Regions from separate parts of the Lysobacter korlensis genome, predicted to be linked through region 2. Evidence: predicted binding sites of a transcription regulator. Region 2 holds the regulator's gene; the other holds the start of a gene.
The links. Region 2 encodes FliA, which starts transcription of late flagellar genes. Its sites were predicted from a motif close to TAAAGTTTNNCNNNCNNNGGCCGATAA; they were not measured.

Region 1: a site for FliA is predicted at 1,970-1,996, ahead of ACFFGH_RS08225 (HD-GYP domain-containing protein). Genes of this name have one in related genera too.

The regions. Positions count from the first base shown of each region.
Region 1 covers NZ_JBHLTG010000001.1:1,744,443-1,748,853, reverse strand. The annotation lists gene ACFFGH_RS08230 (putative bifunctional diguanylate cyclase/phosphodiesterase) at 1-527, opposite strand, end outside; gene ACFFGH_RS08225 (HD-GYP domain-containing protein) at 539-1,786, opposite strand; gene ACFFGH_RS08220 (alpha/beta hydrolase-fold protein) at 2,033-2,836, shown strand; gene ACFFGH_RS08215 (hypothetical protein) at 2,963-3,172, shown strand; gene ACFFGH_RS08210 (HPF/RaiA family ribosome-associated protein) at 3,353-3,661, shown strand; gene ACFFGH_RS08205 (YidH family protein) at 3,687-4,061, shown strand; gene ACFFGH_RS08200 (catalase) at 4,203-4,411, shown strand, end outside.
Region 2 covers NZ_JBHLTG010000001.1:941,992-946,402, forward strand. The annotation lists gene ACFFGH_RS04190 (chemotaxis protein CheA) at 1-468, opposite strand, end outside; gene ACFFGH_RS04195 (protein phosphatase CheZ) at 410-976, opposite strand; gene cheY (chemotaxis response regulator CheY) at 1,042-1,434, opposite strand; gene ACFFGH_RS04205 (RNA polymerase sigma factor FliA) at 1,586-2,341, opposite strand; gene ACFFGH_RS04210 (MinD/ParA family protein) at 2,338-3,228, opposite strand; gene flhF (flagellar biosynthesis GTPase FlhF) at 3,257-4,411, opposite strand, start outside.

The DNA of each region.
Region 1 (4,411 bases), 800 kb from region 2:
CACATGTCGGAGATGTCGAGGTCCGGGGTCGAGTCGGGCGCGTAGTCGTGTCGCTTGCCCGCGGCCCTGGCGCGTGTGAGTGCGCCCTCCGCGCGACGCAGCAGCACCTCGGGCTGGCTGGCGTGGAGTGGGCACAGCGCCGCGCCCACGGTCACGGGGACCGTGCATCGCACGCCCTGCCCTTGGAACGGCACGTCGAGCAGGCGGAACAGCTTCTGGATCGCGAGCTCGACGTGCCCGGCATTGAGGACGCGATTGAGGATCAGCGCAAAGCGGTTATCGCCGATACGCGCGACGTAGTCGTGCCCGCGCGCGACCTCGCCGAGCTTTGACCCGAGGTGGCAGAGCAGCGCGTCGCCGACGTTGTACCCGTGGACGTTGTTGAACTGGGCGAACCCGTCCACGTCGACCACGACCAGGCCCATCGCGGCCCGCTGCTCGTTGGAGATCGCAACGCAGCGGCGAAGCAGCGACAGGAAGTTGCGCCGGTTGCGTAAGCCCGTCAGTTCGTCCTGCATCGCGTCCATTGCTTTCCCGCTCAATCCAGAAACAGCGCGGCAGGGTCGATGCCGAACGCGCCGCGCGGCAGGCCGCCGCGAATGTTCAGCGGCTGCCCGTCCGCGTCGGTCAGAACTTCGCTGAGGTCGATCGGTTTGAACTCGCGCAGCGGCATCTTCGACTGATCCAGGAGCAGCATTACGACCGGTCGCAGTCGGCGCAGCGTGTTAACGCTCATGACGACGCCGACGGTGCCGTCGGTCAGCTCGACCAGCGAGCCGGTGGGGTAGATGCCGCTCGCGCGGATGAACTGCTCGACGAGTTCGCCCTGGAACAATCGGTCGCGACCGTGGTAGAGCTCCATCACCGCCTGGTGCGGCGAGCGGCTCGGTGCATACGGGCGCACGCTCGTCATCGCGTCATAGCTGTCGATGATGCCGATGATTCGGGCGTGGATCGGGATGTCCAGTTCGCTGAGCCCCTGCGGGTAGCCGCTGCCGTCGTGGCGCTCGTGGTGGGAGGCAATCATCCGCACGACCGTGGGCGAAATGCCATCGGTCTCTTCGGCGATGCGTACGCCCTGCTCCACGTGGCCGCGCAACAGCGCTACCTCCGCAGTGGTAAGTGGCCCGGTCTTGATCAGCAGCGAAGTGGGCAGCCGCAGCTTGCCCACGTCGCACAGCAGCCCGCCCATTGCCAACTCGCGCAGCTCGTCGCGTTCGAGTCCGAGGTGCCGGCCGAACGTCGCGGCCCAGACCGAGCAACCGAGCGCGTGCTGGTAGCTGTAGTCGCAGGTGCGGCGCAGCTCCATGACCCACGGGAACGCGGCCGGGTTACGCGTGATCGACTCGATCATCGTGTCGACGCCGTCCGCGAGCTTCTGCAGATCCAGCTTTCCGCCGCGCTGGAGGTCGCGGATCACCTCGCCGACCCGCGTCTCGAGCTCGGCGTGCGCCTTCTGCGCATTGCCCAGCTCCTCGCCGAAGTCGGCGACGACGTTCCAGCGGGTCCTGCGCAGGTTGTCGATTTCGTCCTCCCCGCGGACCCGGCGGACTACGCGGTCGTCCTCGAGAAGGATGTGCCGAACGTCCGGAGACCTGCCCCGCGACGGGTCGACATAGACGTGGCTGCACATGCGACGCAGGCGTTCAATCTCGTCGTCGTCCGCAATGCGAAGGCCTTCTAGTGGGAAACCGGTGCCAATCCAGGGGCGGTCGAGCCGTGCGACGAACATGCCGCGCTCGAGGCCGACGACGCTGATCCGGAACTCCTGCGCGCTGACGGACATCGGTGGGCATCCAGGGTGAAGACAGGTCGGGGGCAATACCGTCCCGCTCGGCTACGCGTCGCCCGGCCACCGGGCGCTTGCGACAGGTTGCGGTCAGAGCACGCGCGCGGGCCAGGGCGGACGACTGCGCGCTCGACATTCTGCGCGCCTGTCACGAGGTGTCTACCCGATTTGTTCTATCGCCTAACGGCTGGCAGGCGCAAAGCTTGATCGGAACGAAGTGTTCGACGCCGAGGAGACGCACTGGTGCAGTCCTATCCGACAATCGCCCGGTTGATCCGAGGGTGCGCGGCAATCGCACTGGCGGCCCTGCTCGTTGCTTGCCGGGCGCATGGCGACCCGCGGACGCCGATCCCCACCGCGCTCTTCCCTGCGCCCTCGCCGCCCGGAACGCGCCTGGTGGTCGTGCTGCCCGGACGCGCAGACGACCTGGGGGATCTCCGTGCCAGCGGCATCGTGCCCGCCGCACAGCGAGCCTGGCCGGATGCCGACGTGGTGCTGGCCGAGCTCACGCTCGACTACTACATGGCCGGCAGGGCCACCTCGCGACTGCATGAAGAAGTGATCGAGCCGGCGCGTAGGCGCGGATACCGATCGGTATGGCTGGTCGGCGCCTCGCTCGGCGGGATGGGCAGTCTGCTTTACGACCGGGAGCATCCCGGGGCAGTCGACGGCATCGTCCTGCTCGCACCGTTTCTGGGTCAGCGCGCGATCCTCGATGAGATCCGCCGCGCCGGAGGCGTCGCGCGATGGACGCCGGGCCCGAAGCAACCGGTCGACGAGCGGACGTGGCAGCGTGAACTATGGCGCCATATCCAGCAGCTCTCGCAGCGCCCAGGCGAAGCGTCGCGCGTCTGGCTGGCCTATGGCGCCGATGACCGTTTTCGCAAGGCCATGCCGCTGCTCGCGGACGCACTGCCCGACAGGCAGGTGCGTGTGTATGACGGCGGGCACACGTGGCGCGTCTGGTCGCCCGCGGCGTACGACGTGCTGAGCGCGGCGTCAGCCACGGCCGCCACGGAGGGCGAAAAGGCGCCGGGACACCGGTGAGCCCTGCGGCGACGCGCGCGGGTCACGCGATGTTTACCGGCCAAGCGGCAGCCTGAGTTTCCTGGAGGCCGACACGCGAACGCGCAGACCGCGGGACCGGTGGCTTCCTCGCACAGGAGGCGATCCATGAGCGTTCAACCGCACAACAACGGCGCCGGGGCCCTGCAGAAAAACAGCGGGCAGGATCTGGCAGGTACCGGCGACGACCAGCGGCGCGAAGCTGCGCGCAACGCGGAAGACCCACCGAGTCTGGATCAGCGCGGCATTGCTGGCGTTGGACACAACGGCCTCGACGAGAACCAGGGCAGCCCGGCGGATCGCTCGCGACAACGGTGACCGCGCCTGCGGCGGCCCTGCCCGCCTTCGCGAGTAGCGGGCGGCCGTGCGACTCAGCGCGCTACAACGGGATGACCTGTCGGCTACGCGACTGACACAAACCGTTACGCCGACCTAAGTCGTCGAATGATCCGCGGACCGCGCGCCCGCCACCACCACAACCACTTTGAGGACTCACGCATGCATATCCAGATCAACACCGACCACAACATCCAGCACGACCCCTCGGTCGCCCGACACGTCGAACAGACGCTGGAATCCGCACTGGGGCGGTTCTCCAAGCAGATCACACGCGTCGAGGTGCACCTCAATGACGCAAATGCGGGCAAGACCGGTGACAACGACAAGCATTGCCTGCTCGAAGCGCGTCTGGAAGGCCGCCCGCCGGTCGTCGCGTCCGACGATGCAGCGACCATCGCCTCGGCAGTCAGCGGCGCGGCACGTAAGCTTCAGCGCGTGCTCGACAGCAGCCTCGGCAAGCTCAACTAAGGCCTGATCGCGGACCACGTCCGGCATGGCCTCAAAGGACGAGAGCAGCCAAGAGCTTGCGAGCGACCGCACCGACCTTGCGGAAGATCGCACGCTGCTCGCGAATGAGCGCACGTACGCCAGCTGGATGCGAACCGGCATGGCGTCGATCGCGGTCGCGCTCGGCTTCCGGGCGCTGCTCCGCGATTTCCAGCCGGAATGGCTTGCGAAGTCGGTCGCGACAGCATTCGTACTCATCGGCGCGGCGGTGATCTGGTTTGCGTATCGTCGCGCGTCCCGAATCGCGCAGCGGCTGCAGTCACACGAGGTGACGTCGCTGCCGATTTCGCGCATGAGCTGGCTCAGCCTGTCGCTGGTCGCGGCTGCGCTCGCGCTTTGCGTGGTGCTCTGGATGGTGTGAGCGGGCGGCACACGGCGCAGGCGACGGCAGTCGCTGTCCACGCGGAATTGATGAGCCGGCGCTTATTTTCCTCGCCGGTCGCAGCTCCGGCAGGCGGAGCGCGGCGCCACCTCACCGCGCAAAACCCGCCATGGAGCCGACGTGAACGACGATCAGGAAAGAAGCGGCGGCGAGTGCGGGTCGCCCGTCCTCACTGCCCGCCAGGGCGACACGTCCTACGACAGCAACGACAGCGGCGCCGTGCGAGATCGCGGCCTGACGCTGCTTGAGAACTATCACTTCCTCGACAAGACGCCGCGACTCGATCGCGAGCGCATTCCCGAACGCGTGGTACACGCGCGCAATGCCGG
Region 2 (4,411 bases):
AGTCGGCGCTGCGGCGACGGCCGGCTCCGCCGGACCGACGTGCAGCGCGGCGACCAGTGATTCCGGTGGTTCCTCGGGCGTTTCGCCACGCCCGATCGCATCGAGCATATCGCTGAGCAGGTCGATCGACTGCTGCGTCGCGTCGAACGCGATTTCGTCCATCGACGCTTCGCTGCTGCGCGCGGCGTTGAGCCGGTCCTCGACCGCGTGGCAAATCGTCACCATCGCGGGGAAGTCGAGGAAGCCTGCGCCGCCCTTGATCGTGTGGAAGCCGCGGAACACCGCATTGAGGCAGTCGCGGTCGTACGGCGACTGTTCCAGTGCGACGAGCTGCTCGCCGAGCTGGTCGACGATTTCGCGCGCCTCGATCAGGAAGTCAGCGCAGATGTCGGATTCGGCTTCGCTCACGTCAAAGTCCCAGCGATGACAACAAATCGTTTGCGTCGTCCTGCGTGGCCGGTGCGGCATCGACGCCGGTGACGGCCGGGCCGAAGCCCTTCGACGACGCGGGCAGCTGCAGCGGCGCGGACTCGGGCATCACGCCATCGCTTGCGGCATGCACGCAGCGCACGATGTCGACGACGCGCTTGATGATCTGGCCGGTCAGGTCCTGGTAGCCCTGCGCGGCGGTCATTTCGGAAAACCGCACGCGCATGCCGGCCGCGGCCTCGGCCGCCTCGCTTCCCGGCGCGACCGGAATCGTCGCCAGCAGGTCGCGGCACTGGTCGATCATGTCCATCGTGCGATGGCTGGCGTCCTCACTCATCTTCACCGCGTGCTCGAGGCGCGCGCAGGCCTCGGGCAGCGAGCCGCCGGTGCTCGCGCCCTCGCCGTCGCCGAAGGCCTGGCCGAGTTCGCGTGCAAGCCGCACCAGGCCCTGCACCAGCGGTTGGTTGCGCCATTCGACCAGCGCGTCGAGGTTTTCGCGGAAGCCGGCCTGGTCGTCATTCTCGATCGCCCCAAGCGCGGCGCGCACGCGCCGGATGATGGCCTCGCGACTGTCGGTCGACAGACTGTCGGGATCGGTGAGGACCTGGGCGTTCACGCCGCGGCCTCGAGGCGCTCGAAGATCTTGCCCAGCTTCTCGCTCAGGGTGCCGGCGGTGAACGGCTTGATGACGTAGCCGTTCACGCCCGCCTGGGCGGCTTCGATGATCTGTTCGCGCTTGGCTTCGGCCGTGACCATCAGCACCGGCGTCTTGCTCAGCGCGGCGTCGGCACGCACGTGCTTGAGCAGTTCCATGCCCGTCATGCCCGGCATGTTCCAGTCGGTGATGATCAGGTCGTACTTCGCGCGCTTGAGTTCCTCGAGCGCCGTCGTGCCGTCGTCGGCCTCGGCGGTGTTGGAAAAGCCCAGGTCGCTGAGCAGGTTCTTGACGATGCGGCGCATGGTCGAGAAGTCGTCGACGATGAGAATCTTGATGTTCTTGTCCATGAAGGGCTCGTGCGGCGATGCGGTAATGGGGTGGGGCGCATACCGGCGGGGTCAGGTCCGGCACACGCCCCTTGCGGCGGATATCGACCGGTGCCGTCGGTCCTGAACCTTCCGGACCAGGACGACACCGGTTCGGTGACGCGTGTCGCGATCAGTCGTCGTTGTCGGCGTCGATGCCGCGCCAGTCGCCCAGGCGAGAGCGCAGCCGGAGCATGGCCTGGCCGTGGATCTGGCAGACGCGTGATTCGCTGATCGACAGCACCGCGCCGATTTCGCGCAGGTTCAGTTCCTGCTCGTAGTACAGCGACAGCACCAGTTGCTCGCGCTCGGGCAGCAGGCCGATCGCGGCACCAAGCGCGCCGCGGAACTCCTCGTGCTCGAATGCGCGTGCCGGCGTCGTGCCATCGGCGGTGGCCAGGCGCGGCTCGCCGTCGTGCTCCTCGGCATGCGCGTCCAGGCTCAGCAACTGTCCGCGTGCGGCGTCCTCGAGCATCGCGTGGTACTCGGGGATGCTCACGCCGAGCGCGGTGGCGACTTCCTGCGACGTCGCAGCGCGGCCGGTGGCCTGCTCGACGGCGCGCGTGGCAGCGACGACGTCGCGGTAGCGGCGATGCACCGAGCGCGGCACCCAGTCGCCACGACGGATCTCGTCGATCATCGCGCCGCGGATGCGGATCGAGGCATACGTCTCGAACGCGGCACCCTGGTCGGACTGGAAGTTCTTCGCGGCCTCGATGAGGCCGAGCATGCCGGCCTGGATCAGGTCATCGATCTCGACGCTGGCGGGCAGCTTCGCGGCGAGGTGGTGCGCGATGCGGCGCACGAGTTCGGCGTGCTTCTCGACGATCGCGGCGGTGTCGACCTGCGGGCGCGCAGCGCGGTACTGGGCGGCGGCCATGGCATTCATGCGGCGCTCCTGGCTGGGGTCACCAGCCGTTCAAGGAAAAATTCGACATGTCCGCGCGGACCTTGCGGGACCTGCCATTGGGATGCGCGTCGCGCGATGTCGCGGAAAGCGAGTGCGGACGGGCTGGATGGGAATGCCTCGACGACGGCTTCCTGGCGTTGCACCGCGCGGCGCAGCCATTCATCGCGTGGAATCGCACCGAGATACGACATCGTGACGTCGAGGAAACGCGCGCTGACGCGTTCGAGCTTCTCGAACAGGTGGCGGCCTTCCTGCGGGCTGCCGACCTGGTTCGCGAGCACCTGCACCCGGGTCACACCGCGTTCGCGGCTGAGCACCTTGACCAGCGCGTAGGCGTCGGTGACCGAGGCCGGCTCGTCGCAGACCACGATGATCACGTCCTGCGCGGCCTGGCAGAACGTCAGCACGCCATCGGCGATGCCGGCTGCGTTGTCGACGACCATCGTGTCGATGGGCAGGTCGAGCTGGCTGAAGGCATGCACCAGGCCGACGTGCTGCGCCGGGGTGAGTTCGGTCATGTGGCGCTTGCCCGATGCGGCGGGGACCACCCAGAGGCCACCGGGGCCTTCGATGATCGTGTCGGCCAGTTCGCAGCGTCCGGCGATCACGTCGGCCAGCGTGAAGCGCGGCGACAGGCCGAGCATCACGTCGACGTTGGCGAGGCCGAGGTCGGTGTCGAGCAGCAGCGTGCGGCGGCCGGCCATCACCAGCGACATCGCCAGGTTGACCGAGACCGACGTCTTGCCGACGCCGCCCTTGCCGCTGGCCACCGCGATCACCCTGACCGGCGCGACGCTCGCCGGCGTGGCGGGCGCCGCTTCGGCGCAAGGGGCCGGGTCGGCGGCCGTGGTGTCATGTCCGTTCATGTCGTGTCCGAGGCAGGATGCGTTGGGGTCAGGCGACGGCATGGCGGTCCTCGGTCATCAAGGGGTTGTCGGCAGCGCGGCGCAGTTTTTCGAGTGAAGCGACGAGGCGAACGGGGTCGGCGGCCTCGATGTCGTGCGGCACCTGCTGTCCCGAAGTGGTGTAGGCGAGATGCATGTCCTGCTTGACCAGCACCGACAGCGCGGCGCCCAGGCGGCCGGTCTCGTCGGTCTTGGTCAGCACCACGCCTTCCGGCGAAGCCGGGCGGTAGCGGCGGATGATTTCGCTGAGGTCATGCGGGTGCGCGTTGGCGGGCAGCACCAGCAGGCTGCGCACACGGCGCGCAGTGCGCAGCCACAGGATCTGGCTCAGCAGCGCGCGGTCGCGGGCGGCGTAGCCGGCGGTATCGACCAGCACCAGCGGGTAGTCGGCCAGCTGGTCGAGCGTGGCGTTCAGCGCTTCCGGGCCGTCGGCCTCGCAGACGGTGATGCCGAGTCGGCGGCCGTGCGCATGCAGCTGTTCGCGCGCACCGGCGCGACTGACGTCGGTGGTGACCAGCGCGACGTCGCGGGCGCGGTTGCGGGCAGCGAAGCGCGCCGCGAGCTTGGCGATGGTGGTGGTCTTGCCGGCGCCGGTCGGGCCGACCAGTGCGATCACGCCGCCGTCGTCGATCGGCTCGGCGCGGTGGGTCATGATCATGCGCGCCAGTTCGGCGCACATCGGCTCGCGGGTCTCTTCGGGCGTGAGGTTTGCGTCGATGCGGGCGGCAACGCTCTGCGCGACGCTCTCGTCGCAGCCGCAGGCCACCAGCGTGTCGAACACATACGCACGGCCGGCCGAACCGCGCAGGCGCTCGATCGCGTACTGGTCCATCTGGCGTTCGATCAGCTCACGCATCGACGCCAGCTCGTTGCGCATCGCTGCGAGCGTCGGATCCTCGACGGGCGTGGCGACTGCCTGCAGCACGGGTTCGGCGGGCACTGCGATGGCGACCGGCGCAGCGGCCGGGGTCACCTCCGCCACCGGATCGATCGCGGCAATCGGAGCCGGAGCCGGAGCCGCTGCAGCAATCGGGGCGGCAACCGGCGGCGCGACTTCCATCGTTGCGACCGGCACCATCGGCGCGGCTTCGACCACCGGAGCCGGTGCGACCATCGCTTCGGCGGCCTGGGCGGCCGGCGACGG